DNA from 3 places in the Arthrobacter sp. D1-29 genome. Region 3 is predicted to be linked to each of the others. Evidence: riboswitches for the same ligand, from Rfam matches in the RefSeq annotation. Region 3 holds a riboswitch; each other region holds the start of a gene.
What was found. Region 3 has a riboswitch for cyclic di-AMP ahead of M1E17_RS04670 (M23 family metallopeptidase). Riboswitches for the same ligand answer to the same signal wherever they lie in the genome.

Region 1: linked by a shared signal. The riboswitch ahead of M1E17_RS13810 (LysM peptidoglycan-binding domain-containing protein) and the one ahead of M1E17_RS04670 (M23 family metallopeptidase) in region 3 are both predicted to bind cyclic di-AMP.
Region 2: linked by a shared signal. The riboswitch ahead of M1E17_RS04095 (aggregation-promoting factor C-terminal-like domain-containing protein) and the one ahead of M1E17_RS04670 (M23 family metallopeptidase) in region 3 are both predicted to bind cyclic di-AMP.

The regions. Positions count from the first base shown of each region.
Region 1 is NZ_CP096383.1:3,058,353-3,063,934, reverse strand. Features, by position in the region: gene M1E17_RS13815 (dienelactone hydrolase family protein) at 1-381, shown strand, start outside; gene M1E17_RS13810 (LysM peptidoglycan-binding domain-containing protein) at 838-1,662, opposite strand; cyclic di-AMP (ydaO/yuaA leader) riboswitch at 1,666-1,868, opposite strand; gene M1E17_RS13805 (aggregation-promoting factor C-terminal-like domain-containing protein) at 2,173-3,462, shown strand; gene M1E17_RS13800 (cupin domain-containing protein) at 3,517-3,903, opposite strand; gene M1E17_RS13795 (TraR/DksA family transcriptional regulator) at 4,065-4,427, shown strand; gene M1E17_RS13790 (DNA alkylation repair protein) at 4,424-4,843, shown strand; gene M1E17_RS13785 (DNA alkylation repair protein) at 4,794-5,090, shown strand; gene M1E17_RS13780 (DUF1810 domain-containing protein) at 5,083-5,523, shown strand; gene M1E17_RS13775 (glucose 1-dehydrogenase) at 5,533-5,582, opposite strand, start outside.
Region 2 is NZ_CP096383.1:852,780-858,361, reverse strand. Features, by position in the region: gene M1E17_RS04110 (response regulator transcription factor) at 1-374, shown strand, start outside; gene M1E17_RS04105 (hypothetical protein) at 371-538, opposite strand; gene M1E17_RS04100 (sensor histidine kinase) at 519-1,934, shown strand; cyclic di-AMP (ydaO/yuaA leader) riboswitch at 2,056-2,213, shown strand; gene M1E17_RS04095 (aggregation-promoting factor C-terminal-like domain-containing protein) at 2,219-2,965, shown strand; gene M1E17_RS04090 (YdeI/OmpD-associated family protein) at 3,046-3,489, shown strand; gene M1E17_RS04085 (HAD-IA family hydrolase) at 3,470-4,150, opposite strand; gene upp (uracil phosphoribosyltransferase) at 4,193-4,828, opposite strand; gene M1E17_RS04075 (phosphatase PAP2 family protein) at 4,841-5,582, opposite strand, start outside.
Region 3 is NZ_CP096383.1:985,278-990,859, reverse strand. Features, by position in the region: gene M1E17_RS04685 (HNH endonuclease) at 1-223, opposite strand, end outside; gene M1E17_RS04680 (NlpC/P60 family protein) at 459-1,205, opposite strand; gene M1E17_RS04675 (C40 family peptidase) at 1,372-2,037, opposite strand; cyclic di-AMP (ydaO/yuaA leader) riboswitch at 2,108-2,269, opposite strand; gene M1E17_RS04670 (M23 family metallopeptidase) at 2,413-3,234, opposite strand; cyclic di-AMP (ydaO/yuaA leader) riboswitch at 3,245-3,454, opposite strand; gene M1E17_RS04665 (metal-dependent transcriptional regulator) at 3,632-4,327, opposite strand; gene serC (phosphoserine transaminase) at 4,730-5,582, shown strand, end outside.

The DNA.
Region 1 (5,582 bases), 2.1 Mb from region 3:
CTGCAGTCCCAGGACTTCGTGGACCCTGGGCGGATCGCCATGAACGGTTATTGCTTTGGTGGCGGGATCACCTGGCAGGGGGCGACGGAGTTGCAAGGGCTGAAGGCCACCGCAGCCTTTTATGGACCTGCTCCTGATCTGGACAGGGTGTCCGCGATCAGGGCTGCGGTCTTTGGTGTGTACGCCGAACGTGATCAAAGGATCACCGGTGCCATGCCGGCTCTGAGGGACGCCCTGGAATCCCATAACATCCGCCACCAGCTAACCGTCTATCCGGGCGTCGACCATGCGTTCCACAACGATACGGGGAACCGCTACGACCAGGCGCAGGCTTCGGCGGCCTGGAACGACACACTGGCTTGGTTCCGCCAGCACGTCTGACGCGTGCCGGGCCAATGTGGCCAGACAAAAGGGGGGAGCGGGCTTGGACGCGTGCCCGCATATCGGCCGGTCAGTGGGCCGTCATCCGACAGGGTGTCCGTGGTCGCAGGTTGATTCCCCTTCCCGGACCTCATGCCCCTGGATGCACGTCAGTGCCGGCGGCAAGGGAGTGTCGTGGGATATGAAAAACAGGCTGCTCGGCCCATGGCTCACACCCGCGTCCTCCCGCTGAAGCCAGGAGCGGTGCCCGTGCTTCTGGTTCCCGGGGTTTTCCTCGGTCTTTTGGTGATGCCCAAACGGATTCCTGATCACGATAACCGCTTGCCTTCCACTGTGCCGCCGCTGCGACAATGCAGCGATGAACCGGTGCATCTATTTTAGGCTTCGGTGGCAGTACGTGGTTAGACAAAAACGGCGGGCGGGAAGATATCCCGCCCGCCGCCTTGCCTGGCAGGATTACGCGACTCGGACGAACGAAGCGCCGGAGAGCCAGCTGAGGGAGTGGACCTCGGTCTTGTAACCGTCCACGCCACCACTGACGACCTGGCCGTTGCCGGCGAAGACACCTACGTGGCCCGCAGTGATGACCAGGTCACCCGGTGCGGGGGTGCCCACAACGCTGCCGTACTGGAAGAACTGACCCGGGGCCAGGTCGCCCACACTCTTGCCAACGGAGCGCAGTGCCTTCTCCACCATGGCGGTGCAGTCCTGGGTCACACCCAGTTGGGAGTAGGCGGAAGCCAGGATGGCAGCGCCCTTGGAGCCGGAAGCAGCCAGGGGAGCGGGTGCCGGTGCCGAAGCTGCCGCAACGCGGACGGCGGGGGCGGGTGCCGGGGCAGGTGCCGGTGCGGGCGCAGCCGTTCCGGCGCCGGGGATCTTGATCTGGTTGCCCGGGTAGATGATGGTTGCCATGGACATGCCGTTAGCCGAGAAGACCGAGTTAAGGCTTACTCCGTAACGGGCGGAAATTGCACCAAGGGTGTCGCCGGAAACGACTGTGTGGACCTTGGCTGCAGCTGCTGCCGGGGCCGCAGCCGCAGGGGCCGGTGCTGCGGCCTGTGCTTGGACCTGAGCATTGGCAGTGCCTGAGTTATCTGGTGCGTGGGTTCCGGCCTGGGCAGGTGCCCCGATGCCGAACAGGAGGCCAGACGCGGCAGCAACTACCAGGCCGGACCTTCCAATGTTCATGGCATTTGACTTGGCAGTGGCTGACAAGCCTTCGAGTGCAATTGATCGGCTGGGGGTCGCGCGATGACGGGCGGTGGTGGAGTTTTTTGACACGGTGATTCGCCTCTCCCATGCCTGCGAGGTGAGCTGTCGGGTTCGGGTCGGAGACACCCGGCCGTAAACGCCCGTGCGGGACGGAGCATTAACGACTTAACCCCAAGGCCTTTTCTGAGAAGGCCGCGGAAGCGTGGTTCCCCCGTCCCTGCCAGTTGGAAAGCGACTGGATCCCGGTCAGCGGCAGGGTTCGGCATACTGATGGGAATGTCCCGGCTGAAACCGGGGCACCGAAAGAGGTTACCTTCTGCTCCGGGGTATTGTCACGTTACGGTAACAAGTAGTAACTCTTCGGCGCGTTGGCTTGGCTTAACCGTTACCGACTGCTTGTCGCAACAGTGACCAACGTAGAGGCGGAGGATCCTCTTCGCGGTCCTTCACAGGAATGCTGCGTGGCCGTACAACAAAGGCCCGGCCACGTCACACCTTCGTAAAGATGTTGAAGTTATGACGTTCCGCACACTCGATTGCCCGGTAGGCTGACGAACTATGTCCCGGTTTGGTAGAAAGGTGAAGCGCCGCGCTGTTGCCGGCGTGCTGGCATTTGCCCTGGTGAGCTCACTTTCACTGCTGCCTGCCCATGCCGACAACCACGTTCCGCCGGACGGATATCCCTCCTGGCAGGACGTGCAGAATGCCAAGCAGAGCGAAGCCGGCAAGGCCGCCGAGATCTCCAGGATTGGCGACCTGCTGGGCGGCTTGCAGAGCCAGGCAGAGGCTCTGGGTGCTGCCGCCGTCACCTCAGCGGCGGATTACGCTGTAGCCGAGGCTGCGCTTTCGGCAGCCACGTCACGAATGGATGTCCTGACGACACAAACCGATCAGGCAAACTCAGAACTCGGCCAGTACAAGAAGGAAATCGGAGCCCTGGCCGTACAGTCCTACAAGACCGGCGGAACCAACATGGGCTTCTTCGTGGCCCTGGACGCGCTGCAGACCAACAGCATCCACGGCCTGAACATCGTTCAGATCGTGGGTGATAAGACGGCAGCCCTTGTGAACAAAGCAGCAGCCGCAGAGAAGTCCTCCCGTGCGCTGTCCGAGCAGCAGCAGACAGCCAAAGCCGAGCGTGAACGGTTGGCGGACGGGGCAAAGGTCAAGCTGGCGGCGGCGCAGGCAGCCCAGCAGGCCATGACCGTGCAAATTGCTGAACAGCAACAGAACAGCCAGGAACTGACGGCGCAGTTGGCCTCCCTCAAAGGAACAACGGCGGCGGTGGAAGGCGAATACCGCCAGGGCCAGGCAGCGCTTGCCGCCTATGAGGCAGCCCAGGCGGCAAAGCGTGCCGCGGCGGAGGAGCAGGCGCGCCGCCAGGCTGAGGATACGGCGAAAGCCGCAGCCCGCGCTGCCGCCCAGCGTCCTGCTAATCCCGGACCCCCTCCTGCCGGTCCAGCGGCTCCCGCGCCTGCCGCCCCGGCCCCGGCGCCGCCGCCAAGCCAAACACCGGCCCCGCCGCCCGTCGTCGTGCCTTCCGTTCCGGGCGGCGCCGTTAACGATCCGGCCGGAGCCAAGAGCTATGCCTCCTCAAGGCTGGGGGCCTATGGCTGGGGCCAGGATCAGTTTCAGTGCCTGGAGCGGCTGTGGACGAAGGAATCCAACTGGCTGACAACGGCTACCAACCCGTATTCAGGTGCCTATGGCATTGCCCAGGCGTTGCCGCCCGGAAAGTATGCAACTGCCGGGAGCGACTGGCTCACGAGTTACAGGACGCAGGTGGAGTGGGGGCTGAAGTATATTGCTGACCGTTATGGTTCACCGTGCGGCGCCTGGAACCACTCGGTGGCTTACAACTGGTACTGATCCGTTGGCTGGTACTGAGCGTTGGCTGGATCGTCCCGTCGGTTAAAGCGGCCGCTAGGCGGAGTCCACGGGTGCCTTGGCGAATTCGGCGGCGCTCATAAATTCAACTGCAACAAAGTCCTGGTCGCCTTCAACCCAGGAATCGTGGCCGGGTGGAATGGTGTATGAATCACCGGCACTGATGTTGATGCGGTTGCCGTCCGTGGTTTCGACCACAAGGTCCCCGGAAACGCAGAAACCCACATGGCTGTTCTGGCAGGATTCCGTGTGAACAACGGGCTTGATGCACTCAGACCATCGCCAGCCCGGCGGGAACGTGAACCGCCCCAGCGTGTAGTCTCCGACCGTCACAACATCCACTTCTGTCTTGTCCGGACGCCTCTTTTCGTCGGGTGAATTGTGGGATTTGACTTCCAGTTGCGTGACCACATTGGCAGGCATGGCATTCCCCTTTCAACTTATTTTCGGCGCTTACGCTGCTAGCTTGCTCCGCCTTTTATCCGGTTGTCGATAGCTAATTAATGGAGCACTTTCCTGTCCGGCAAATTTAAACTCCTGAGCCCGAAAAACGCGCCTGAAACAAGCGCGCTAGGCTTTTTCCCATGGTGGATTTTGAACGGTTTCGGATCCTGCTGGAGGAGGAGCGGGAGCGCAAGCTGGCGCTGCTTCCGGCCCTCCGCGCGGATATCACTTCGGCCAACGCAGCCCGGCAGGACTCCAACGTGGATGACGAACATGACCCCGAAGGGGCAACCATCGCGTTTGAACTTTCCCAGGCCTCGGCGCTGCTGAAGCAGAGCAGCGCCGGGCTGGCCGAGATCGAAGCTGCCCTGGAAAGGATTGCCCAGGGCAGTTACGGAACATGTGCCGTCTGTGGAGAACCGATAGCAGAGGGCCGGCTGGAGGCCCGTCCCTGGACTGCTGTGTGTATCGCCCACGCGAGCGGCAAGCGGACGGCGGGATGAGCGATCCAGCCGAATTCATCGACGCGGCCCTGCAGCGTGAGGGTTCCTGGCGGCGGGCGGAGGAGGCCAGGGCCCGGTGGGGCAGCGCTGTGCAATCCTACGGCTCATCTGTCGGCGCTGTCCGGGGGACTGTGCGCGACGCCCTCAGGCGCTATCCGGATCTGCAGCACGACGACGTCACTGCCCTGAGCTCGGAACTTTGGGCGGTCCCGGTGTTCGAACGCCGTCTCGCGGCAGTGGTCCTGCTGCAAACCAAGGTCCGGCTGTTGAGGAATTCCGACCTGACCAGGATCGAAGGCTTCTTCCGATCCGCTCGGCTGGAGGCTTTGGTGGACCCGCTGGCCGTGGACGTTGTTGGGCCGCTGCTTGCCAACCTGGCCGCGGCGGGAACAGGCCCGCGGCCAAGCCGTCGTTGACCGCTGGGTCCATGACCCGGACGCCTGGCTCCGCCGCGCCGCCCTTCTTGTGCCACTGCAGGCGCTCAGGTCCGGAAGTGGTGACTGGGATGCCTTCGCCCGCGTCGCGGAGCGGATGCTGGAGGAGGGCGCCGGGCGGGCCGACGGTGAAGTGATCCAGGACGCTATATCCTTCGTAGTGTCCGAGATGGCAAAAAGGAGGCCGGACCTCCGGCTCAACTCACCCCCGGGAGGGCACCATGGCTGACCCGTTTAATCTGGAACGGTTCGTCGCCGCGCAGGACAGCGGCGGAACCTACGAGCAGGCCCTGTCCGAGCTCCAACTAGGCAAGAAGACCGGGCACTGGATGTGGTTCATCTTTCCGCAGCTCGCAGGCCTTGGCCACAGCGAAATGTCGCAGCGGTACGCCATCGGCTCGCTGGCCGAAGCCCGGGCCTATCTGGAGCACAGCGTGCTGGGCCCACGGCTGCTGGATTGTGCCCAGGCCCTCACCGACTTTGCAGACAGGACGCCCGAGGAAATCCTCGGCGCCATCGACGCGCGGAAGCTCCATTCCTCCATGACGCTGTTCCTGCGCGCAGCCCCGGGGGAGACAGTGTTCAAGGCTGTGCTGGCGCAGTTCTTCGACGGCCTGCCCGACGACGCCACCGATTCGCTGCTCCGTTCGGACGAACAGTAAACGTGTGCCTTACGGCGTCGGATTGCCGCCGTTGACGTTCAACGTTTCTCCGATCACAA
Region 2 (5,582 bases), 130 kb from region 3:
CCTTCAGCATGGAAGAAGTCCTGCTCAGGCTGCACCGGCTGGTGCAGCGCTCCGGGGTTGCGGCGATGGACACTGCCGAACTAGTGGTGGGCGACCTCGTCCTGAACGTGGACACCCGCGAGGTGACCCGGGCCGGGGACGAACTACACCTCACGGCCACACAATTCGAGCTTCTGCGTTACCTCATGGAAAACCCCAAGCGCGTCATCAGCAAGGCCCAGATCCTTGACAGGGTTTGGGACTACGACTTCGGCGGGCAGGCCAACATCGTGGAGCTCTACATCTCCTACCTCCGCAAGAAGGTGGATGCCGTGCACCCGCCCATGATCCACACCGTGCGCGGGGCCGGCTATGTGATCAAGCCGGCGGACTAGGCGGTGGCCTTGTCCTCGTCCTCGCCCTTGTCCCCCTCCTCCCCCTCGTCCCCCTCCTCCTTGCCGGCCGCGGCGCCCAAGGACGAGCGCAACTGGCTGAGGCCCGGCACGTGGCACCTGCGCACGCGGCTGGTTGCGCTGGCCATGGCGCTTCTGATTGCCATCTGTGGCGCCGTGGGGCTGTTCACCTACGCGTCCATGGATTCATTCCTCACACGCCAGCTCGATGACCAGCTCAGCCAGGCGGCGGAACGCTCCAACGCTCCCGGCAGGCCGCCGCTGGGCGGGTTCAATGGCGGGCGTGATCCCCTTGACGCCCGGGGACAGAGCGTTGGCACTCTCAATGCCCGCATCCTCGGCGGGCAGGTCAACAGTGCCGGCTTCCTCGCCTCAGACACCACGCGCGCACCACTCACCACCCGAGACAAAGAGATCCTGCTGGATCTGGCACGCAACGGCAATCCGGTGGACCGGACGTTGTCCAACGGCAACTACAGGCTGTTGGCTGAGGAAACCTCGTACGGGGACGTGCTGGTCACGGGACTCCCCCTTGCCAGTAAGGAAAGCACCATGTCCTCACTGGTGTGGACCTTTGTCTTTGTCTCCCTGGGCGGCCTGGTCCTGATCGGACTGGCGGGAACCGTGCTGATCCGGCGCACGATGCAACCGCTGGAACAGCTGTCCGAGGTTGCCACCCGCGTTTCCCGGCTTCCCCTCGACGCCGGCGAGGTAGCCCTCGCGGTGCGGGTGCCGCCGTCGAACGCCAATCCCCGGACTGAAGTGGGCAGCGTGGGGCACGCCCTCAACCTCATGCTGGACAACGTAGCCCGGGCACTGGAGGCCAGGCAGCAGAGCGAGACCAAAGTGCGGCAGTTCGTCGCCGATGCCTCACATGAACTCCGCACCCCGCTGACTGCCATCCGCGGCTACACCGAACTGATGCGGATGACCGAGGATTTCACTCCGGACGGCCAGAAGTCGCTGGCCCGGGTCCAGAGCCAGTCGGAACGGATGACCACCCTGGTGGAGGACCTGCTCCTGCTCGCCAGGCTGGACGAAGGCCAGCCCCTGAAGCTCGCCGAAGTTGACCTCACGCAGCTGGTCATCGAGACCGTCAGCGACGAGAAGGTCATCGCCCCCACCCACAACTGGCGCCTGGAACTCCCCGACGAGCCGGTGCTGGTCAACGGCGACGCGCCGAAGCTTCGCCAGGTGCTGGTGAACCTGCTTTCCAATGCCCGCAAGCACACGGCCCCCGGCACCACTGTTATCACCGGGGTCACGACGTCGCCGGAGGGCAGCGCGGTGGTAACCGTAACGGACGACGGCGGCGGCATCCCGCCGGAGTTCCTGGACCAGGTTTTCTCCCGCTTCGCCCGCGCAGACGCTTCCCGGGCGGGCAAGGCACCTGGATCAGGTCCCCGGGCCTCGGAAGGAACCAGCGGCCTGGGCCTGGCGATAGTCCAGTCCATCGTGGAGGCGCACGGCGGCACGGTAACGGTAAGGTCACAGCCCGGCTTCACCGAGTTCGCTTTGCGACTGCCCATCATTGCCCGTTAAGCGCAAGCCAACACACCGCCGTCGTGATCTCTGTTACCTAAATGTGACTTAAGCGGCAGTCTCCTGTACCGTCGATGGGGTGCGGTTCCCGTTCGGGCCGTATATTCCGGATGACGCCAAGCTCTGCCGCTTCCCGGATTCTTCTTGACCAGGCAGAGGCGGGGGACCCACAGTCCCGGGCAGTGAATGCCCTTGGGGTTAAGCCAGCACGTGATTTTCCGTGTGGCCGGATGCCCTCATCCGAACCCGACAGCTAACTCCGCAGGTGTGAGAGGCGATCCATCATGTCTGAATTCAAGGTAGAACCACGCCCTAAAACCGGGCAGTCCGAATCCCACGGCCGTCACAAGCTCCGCCTGACGGTGGCAGCCTGGCCCGCCGCCACCATGTCCAGGCTGGCAAAAATACCCTCCCTCGGCAAGCGCACAGCCGTTCTTGTCACCGCCGGTGCATTGCTGGTGGGAGTCGGCGCCGCCGGCCAGGCGTCCGAATCCATCACCCGGGTGTCGGCCGTCGAGTCACAGTCCTCCCCCGCAGCCCCCGCCGACTCCGATTTGAGCGTCGAGAAGACCGAGGTCCAGGCGCCGCCCGCTCCCGCTCCGGCCGAGGTTGCTCCGCCGGCACCCGAGCCGGCACCAGCGCCTGCTCCCGAGCCCGCACCGGCACCCGCCCCGGCACCAGCACCCGCCCCGGCCCCGGAGCCTGCTCCGGTTGTCGCCGTCAATGATCCCGCGGGAGCCCAGGCCTACGCTGCCAGCCAGCTGGGATCCTATGGCTGGGCCCCTGACCAGATGCAGTGCCTCAAGACGCTCTGGACCAAGGAGTCCGACTGGACCACCACGGCGATGAACCCGAGCAGCGGCGCGTACGGCATCGTCCAGTCACTGCCCGCCGAGAAAATGGCCACCGCCGGTGCGGACTACCTCACCAACTACCGCACGCAGATCAACTGGGGCCTGAACTACATCCAGGAGCGCTACCAGTCACCGTGTGGTGCCCTGAACTTCCACCTGTCGAATAACTGGTACTAGGCAACCTGCGGGTTTTGGCCCGCGGCTCACGACAAGTGCGCCTCTGTTGACCGGCAAAGCCGGGGCGGGATACTGGGACCATGAAATTCACCACCACCATCCTGGGCAGCGGCAACAAGGCGGGCATTGAGGTTCCGGAGGAAGTTGTCTCCGCGCTGGGAGCCGGCAGGAAGCCGCCGGTGGTGGTGACCATCAACGGCCAAAGCTACCGCAGCAGCATCGCCGTCATGGGCGGGCAGAACATGGTTGGGGTGAGCACAGCCAACCGGGAACTCACCGGCGTTTCGGCAGGCGACACCGTTGATGTGGACGTTGAGCTGGATACGCAGCCCCGCGTCATTGAGGTTCCGGACGATCTTGCCGCCGCCCTCGCTGCCGAGCCTGACGCACAGGCGTTCTATGCCACGCTGAACTACAGCACCCAGCGGCGGTACGTTGAGCCGCTGGCCGAAGCGAAGACCGCGGAAACCAGGGCCCGCCGGATCGCCAAGGTGGTGTCCGACCTCAAAGCCGGAAAGAAATGACCCTCGCGCCCGCTGAATCTGTTTCCACCGCAACCGAAACGTCGCTGTAGTCGGAAATGTGCAGCACGCCGTCCGGCAGCAAACCGGTATTCGGACCCACCGCCACCGTGCGGATACCGGCAGCCAGCCCGGCAGCAATACCGGCAGGCGCATCCTCGAACACCAGCGCGTGCGCCGGTTCCACCCTCAGGAGTCCCGCTGCCTGCAGGTAGCCCTCAGGATGCGGCTTGCCCCTGGTTACCAGCTCGGCCGTAACGGCGGTGGCGGGCATGGCCAGGCCGGCAGCCTCCATGCGGATGTCCGCCAGGATACGGTCGGCAGAGGTCACCAGCGCAACGGCGTCGCCCGGGAGGGTCCGCAGCAGCTCGGCGGCTCCGGGCAAAGCGACAATGCCTGCGGTGCGGACACGTTCGGCAGCGCCGAGTTCGGCGGTGAGGGCCACGACGTCCGCCCCTGCCGGGGCGAAGCGCCGCACCGTGTCGCCTGCCTGGACGCCGTGGGAGGTTCGCAGGATCTCGGCAAAGTCCAGCCCGTAGCGGGCGGCGAACTCACTCCACACCTGTTCCACAATGGCGGTCGAATCCACCAATGTCCCGTCCATATCAAACAGCACGGCGCGGCAGGTGAGGGTGCGGGTATCGGCAGGCGTGGGAAGGCTCATGCCTCAATCCTGCCCTACCTGCGCGCGGCGGCCAGCCGAAAGCTAGCCGGCGATGCCGTACAGCCGGTCCCCCGCGTCTCCGAGGCCCGGGACGATGTAGGACTTCTCGTTCAGCTTTTCGTCTATGGAAGCCAGGACAATGGTCACGTTGGCGTCGGAAAGTTCCTCTTCCAGCTTCGCCAGGCCTTCCGGGGCGGCGAGGAGGCAGATGCAGGTGACGTCCGAGGCGCCGCGCTTGAACAGGAACTTGATGGCCTCGCGCAGGGTTCCGCCTGTGGCCAGCATGGGATCAAGCACAAAGATCTGCCGGTCCGTGAGATTCTCCGGGAGCCGCTCGGCGTAAGTGATGATGTCCAGGGTTTCCTCGTCCCTGGCCATGCCCAGGAATCCCACTTCAGCCGTGGGAACCAGTTTGGTCATGCCCTCCAGCATGCCCAGGCCGGCGCGGAGGATGGGGACCACCAGCGGCGTCGGCTTGGTAAACGCGGTGCCCACCGCGGTGCTGACCGGCGTCTCAATGGTCACGGGCTGGGTGCGGACTTCACGGGTGGCCTCGTACGCGAGGAGTGTCACCAGCTCTTCCGTCAGCTGCCGGAAAACAGGGGACGGTGTGTTCTTGTCCCGCAGGACAGTGAGCTTATGGGCGACCAGCGGGTGGTCCACAACGAGAGTGCGCATTGGTCAAAACTATCACCCGGCAGAAGAGCCTTTACCGGGAGAACCGGTGCCTGCGCCGCGCTCCTCCGCCCCTTCCACGGCGGGCTGATCCTCACGGTGGTCCTCGCTGTGGTCCTCACGGAGGGCGGGGTGTTCGAACGTGGGTGCGGGGCCGGCATGCTCGCGTTTCCGTGTCAGGTGGAACAGCCGGTGTGCCAGGATCACCAGCGCCATCCAGGCAAGCCCGAGGAACCAGGCGGCCAGGACATCGGTCATCCAGTGATGGCCCAGGAAGACCCGGCTGAGGCCCATGGCAATGATGAACAGTGCACCGGCAGTGATGGCCGTGATGCGCACCCACAGGACCTCAAACTGCAGGCACATGATGTACACCAGGACTCCGATGACCACTGTGGTGTTCAGCGTGTGCCCGCTGGGGAAGGACGGTGAGGTTTCGTAGGGTGGGACAGCCTCCGAATGGTCCGGGCGGGTCCGCCCCACCAGCCGCTTGCCCGCCGTCGTAGCCAGGGTGGACACTGCTGCAGCGCCGCCCACCAGGATGATGGGCCGCCAGGTCCGGCTCAGGAAGGTCAGCCAGGCCGTCAGGACGCTTGCCACGATGGGCATCCCGATTCCGCCGCCAACGTTGGTGAAGGCCGTTACGCCCGCGTTCAGATCCGAAGTGCGCAGTTGCTGGGACAGTTCCAGGGCGGGCAGGTCCAGGGAGGCCAGGCCCTCATCGTCCACCACGTTGGCGTATACCTCGGCACCCAGC
Region 3 (5,582 bases):
AGACACCGCGGCGGCTGACCGCGGTGTTCTGGTTGTATCGGGGGCGGATGTAGCGGTTCAGGAGGATCACGGACGGGCGGCCCAATATCTCCTGCGGCCCCACCACGGGATCCTCGCCTTCCGCTACCACGCTTGCCTTACCCGTGAGCACAAGCACCAGTGCCCGGCGGAAGGTGATCACCGCCAGCGGTTCATATCCAGCATTCAGAACGAGAGTGCGCATGCACTTACCTCTTCACGGCCGCACCCGTCAGGGGCACGAGGGCCGGCTGCCCCCGGCATATCCGGGCTATGGATCGACACCACAAGAGTAAACAAAGAACCCCCTGATCAGCTAATCCCGGGATGATCGTGGTTTGTGTCGGGGTGGCCCCGGGTCCTGAATGGAGCGTCCGCGCCAACAACGCAAAGGACCCCTGCCACCAGGCAGGGGTCCTTCGAAGAGCTGGGGCTCCGTCTTAGGGGATGCGGATGAAGACGGGGCCGGAACCAACGTTGGCGCTGAACACAACGGTCTGGTTGCCGTTGTAGCCACCGTGCACGGCCTGGCCGTTGCCGGCGTAAACAGCCACGTGGGCAACGCCCGCGCCGCCGTCGGCGTAGTAGATCAGGTCGCCGGGCTGGGCCTCGGCAGCACTGACGGTGCGGCCCAGGGAGAGGTAACCGGCGGGCCAGTCGTGGAAGTTGATGCCTACCGCTGCAAGCGAGTTGGTCACCAGCATGGTGCAGTCCTGGTTGACGCCCAGCTGCGCATAAGCGGCAGACAGGATGGCCTGGCCCTTGCTGCTTGCGGCTACGGGACCGGCCGGAACGGCAGCGGCAACCTTGACAGAAGCCACGGGCTTGGCGGCGGGAGCTTCCTGAACCTCAACCACGGGCTCAGGTGCCTCGACGACGGGAGCCGGTGTGGTGGTAACCGCGGGCTTTTCGTAGGAGATGGAGATGGTGGAAGCAGCCGAAATAGTTGCCGGAGCTGCAGCTTCTACACCGAGAGCGGAAGTGGAAGCAGATTCACGCTGAACGTTGGTGTCAGCAGCGTTGGCCGCGATACCACTGGTCAGGACAAGGCCGGAGGCAGCAGCGATGACTGCGGCCTGTCGGCCCACGCCGCCGGCGTTGTCGCCGACAGCCTTGGCAATGACAGCCAGCGAGTTGGTCTTGACAACCTCGGCGCGGTGCCGTGCAACAGTTGCACGTGTAGTCATTATTTCTCTCTTTCGTTTTCCTCAGGACCACATGGGCAACCGAAGGGCTTTGGACGCGCCGGCATCTTGGGGGTACGCCGGCACGCCCCGAACGGGGATTTAGCGAAAAGTGTTTCCGGGGAGGAAGCGTTCTTCCGGAACCCATGGGACGGTTCCGGAGGCGGAACTAGCTCAGGGTGTAGAAGGATCCGCCACCCGTGGAGGCGACAGAGTGCAGCAGCGTTCCCTGTGAGGGGTTCAAGGCGCTGATCATCATGCCGTTGCCAACGTAGATGCCTACGTGGGCGCCGCCATTCTGCATGACAAGGTCACCGGGAGACGGTGTGGAGGTGGGCTTCATTGCGGTCCACGCGTTGACTCGCGGAATGCTGATGCCTGCCTGGGCGTAAACCCACTGGGTGAAGCCGGAGCAGTCCCAGCCGTTGGGAGTTGTGCCGCCCCAGACGTAGGGGCTGCCGATTCCGGTGTAGGCAATGGCCGCCAGACCCGACGCCGCAGCAGAGGAGACGGTGTCCGTCAGCTTTGAGGCGGTGGTCGCCGTGGCTCCGGATGCCCGGGTGGCAGTCTCGGTGGACTGCGGCCGCACGGTTTCGACCTTCGGAGCAGCCGTGGTCTTGACCACGGGACGCTCGAAGGACACCGTGGCGGTGGGTGCAGCCGTAACTGCAAGTGCAGCTTGTGCGGAACCCGACTCGGTGGAGGCGGAGATGCCGGCGGTGGTGTCCGCGGCGTTGGCCGGAAGTCCAATGCTCAGGATCAGGCCTGAAGCGGCTGCGATGACAGCAGCCTGGCGACCTACGGTCCCGGCATTTGCACTAACAGCCTTGGACACGGAGTCCAATGGGTTGGTACGAACCGTTTGCGCACGGTGGCGCGCAGAATTATGGCGTGAAGACACGAAGGTAGCCTCTCCCAATGCCTGCGAGGTGAGCTGTCGGATTCGGATGGGAGTCACCCGGCCGCGCTGCTTCCTGGGAAGCTTTGCGACTTAACCCCAAGGCCTTCATAAATCGAAGACCAAAATTGGTTCCCCCGCCCCTGCCAGACGATGTCATGCGAACGGACCTTGAGCGGTGGCAGAGCTAGGCAATCCACTCAAGAGCGTCAACTTCGGAAAAGTTGACGCGCTTTAGACGTTACAACAGTTTAGAGCGAATGTCACATTCAGGTCACGGCATGTCACAGCGATTTGAGAGTTTTCCATCACTTAGAGCCAGCCTGTGGGATCTACGACTTCTCCATTGACCTGCACCTCAAAGTGAAGGTGGCATCCAGTGGAAGCCCCAGTGGTGCCGCTGAGCGCCACCACCTCGCCCCTGCTGACCGTTTGGCCAACCTTGACGTTGAAGGATGACAGGTGGTTGTACGTGGTCTCAAGGCCGTTGCCATGGTCCACCACAACACGGTTGCCGCCGCCGTAGGGATGCCAGCCGGCAAAGGTCACTGTGCCGCTCGCGGCGGCCAGGACGGACGTCCCACACTGGGCCACGTAATCCTGGCCGCGGTGGAAGTCACCGGAACCGCCGGTGATGGGACTGACGCGGTAACCGAACGGAGAGGCAGTCGACAGCGAAGCCAGCGGTGCACCCAGGCTGCCGGCGGATGCGGCGCGGGTGATCGAGCCGGCAGACTGGGCGCTCAGCAGCTGCTTGAGCTTGCCATCGGGATCGCCCTGCGTCACCACGGAGGAGCGGCTGAAGTCGATCTGCGCGCCGGCTTCTGCAGAAATTTCGGGCTGCGGTGAGACAGACGCGGCTGAAGTTGCAGTCTGGCCGACAGCAGGAGTTGCCATGACGGGACCCGTTGCGGGAACCGTGACCGTGAGGACCAGGCCGGTGGCGGCGAGGGCAATACCGGCTTTCTGCCCTACCCCGCTGGCGGCGGCAAAATCGCTGATTTGCTGGAACGGACCGCGTCGGCGGCGCGCGTCGCGTTGGGGGTCGCGTGGTCGGTTCGCGGCAAGAACCTCGGCAACCCGGGGCGCCGAAGGCGGGCCGGCGGCGCGACGGCGGCCCCTGGAATTTTGCATGGTCAAGAACGGTTCCTCTCTGGGTAGCCTGCGAAGTTAGCTGTCGGATTCGGGTCAGAGAGTTCAAAGACCCGGTCCGCCGTAAGCAAGCTTCGGCACAGAGATATCCCGTGGGATCCTTCGCTGGAAGAGGCTTGCCGCTGACGGACTTCACCCCAAGGCAGCCTTTCGACTGCCGGTTGTGGTTCCTCCGCCTCTGCCAGTTAAGTGACTCGTGCACCTGATCCGCTGGCAGAGCTCGGCTCCAGATCAGGTAACGCTTTAGTATCAACGCTTGGGGATCAACTATAGGCGATTAAAGCCCATGTAACAATTCCGTTATCTTTTATGTGCCCGCTCACAACAAGGCAACGGGGCCCCGCCGCGGGCCCCGATTTTGTCCCTCGATTGGGCTAAATCAGTCGACAGAAACGAAGACGTGGGCCGCTACTTCGGGCGGCAACTCCAACGCACCCTCAATCCCAGGAACACGGACTGAAATGTACTCCCCCACACGCTCAAGGGAGACGGATGCACCTGGGCGAATCCCGCCTTCGTCGAGTTGAACCAGCAACTCCGGCTCCACCTGGATTGGCTCGGCCAGGCGGCTGACCGTCACCTGGGAGCCCTGGCCATAGCCCTTCATCGCGTCCAGGAGATTAATCACACCGTCGGTGATCCCGGTAGGCTCGGCGCCACCAAGGGCTGCCAGCCCAGGGATGGGGTTGCCATAAGGGGATTCGGTGGGGTGGTCCAGCATTTCATAGATGCGCCGCTCTACCCGTTCGCTCATCACGTGTTCCCAGCGGCAGGCCTCGTCATGGACATAGGCCCAGTCCAGGCCAATCACGTCAGCAAGGAGCCGTTCCGCCAGCCGGTGCTTGCGCATGACTTCGATAGCGCGTTTGCGGCCGATGGCCGTTAGTTCCAAGTGTCGGTCTCCGGAGACCACTACCAGGCCGTCCCGCTCCATTCGCCCAATGGTCTGGGACACCGTGGGGCCGGAGTGGCGCAGCCGTTCAGCGATGCGGGCCCGAAGAGCGACAATATTCTCTTCCTCAAGCTCCAAAATGGTCCGAAGATACATCTCCGTAGTATCGATCAGATCCGTCATCCAGCTCAGCTCCCTCGAGCACAGTACCTTGGGCAATCCCATCCGTATCGCCCACCCACAGCGACGTAGTCCGTTGAAAAGCTTAGCCTATTTTGAGTTTGTCCGGATAATTTCGTCACCCCCGGTCAGGGTCAATTTCGCCTCTGTTCTTCGGCCCGTATTCTCCCGGCGCATCCGGAAAGTTCTGCTCTGGAGCTTTCCGCATCATGTCCCCTGCGCTCCCCTGCTGTCCTGACCGGCCGAGGAAAGCAGGTTTCAATGACCTCACTATGACGGTCCGGTTCCTGCCGCATCTGGCTGTCAGGCAGAATAAGGGAGGTCCATATTTTTGCAGTCGCTGCTGACTGCCCGCCACCCCACCGTCCGGACGCGAAGTGCGTCCACGCCGAAATTGGAGCCCCTGTGAGCGAAACCAGCATCACTATTCCCGCCGACCTCCTGCCAAAGGACGGACGGTTCGGCGCCGGACCTTCAAAAGTCAGGCCGGAACAAATTGAGGCGCTTTCCGCGGCATCCACAACCATTCTTGGCACCTCACACCGCCAGGCCCCGGTCAAGAACCTGGTGGGCTCGGTCCGTGAAGGCCTGAACCAATTCTTCCGCGCCCCAGAGGGGTATGAGGTAGTCCTGGGCGTGGGCGGCTCCACAGCCTTCTGGGATGTTGCCAGCTTTGGCCTGGTGGAGAACAAGGCCCAGCACCTCTCATTTGGCGAGTTCGGCTCCAAGTTCGCGTCCGCCACCAACAAGGCGCCGTTCCTTGAGGCCTCCACGATCATCACGTCAGAGCCCGGCACGCGCCCGGAGGCTAGGGCCGAGGCCGGCGTGGATGTCTACGCCTGGCCGCAGAACGAGACGTCCACGGGCGTCTCGGCGCCTGTGAAGCGGGTGGCTGGCGTGGATGACGGCGCCCTGGTCCTGGTGGATGCAACATCAGCCGCAGGCGGACTGGACGTGGACGTCGCCCAGGCGGACGTGTACTACTTCGCGCCGCAGAAGAACTTCGCTTCCGACGGCGGCCTGTGGCTGGGGCTCTTCTCCCCCGCAGCGCTGGAACGTGCCGCCCGGATCAAAGCCAGCGGCCGCTGGATCCCGGACTTCCTGGACCTGCAGACAGCTATCGACAATTCGCGCCTCAACCAGACGTACAACACCCCGTCGCTGTCCACCCTGGTGACCCTGGACTCGCAGGTCCGCTGGCTTAACGACAACGGAGGGCTCGACTTCGCCTCCAAGCGGACCGCCGATTCGGCCGGCC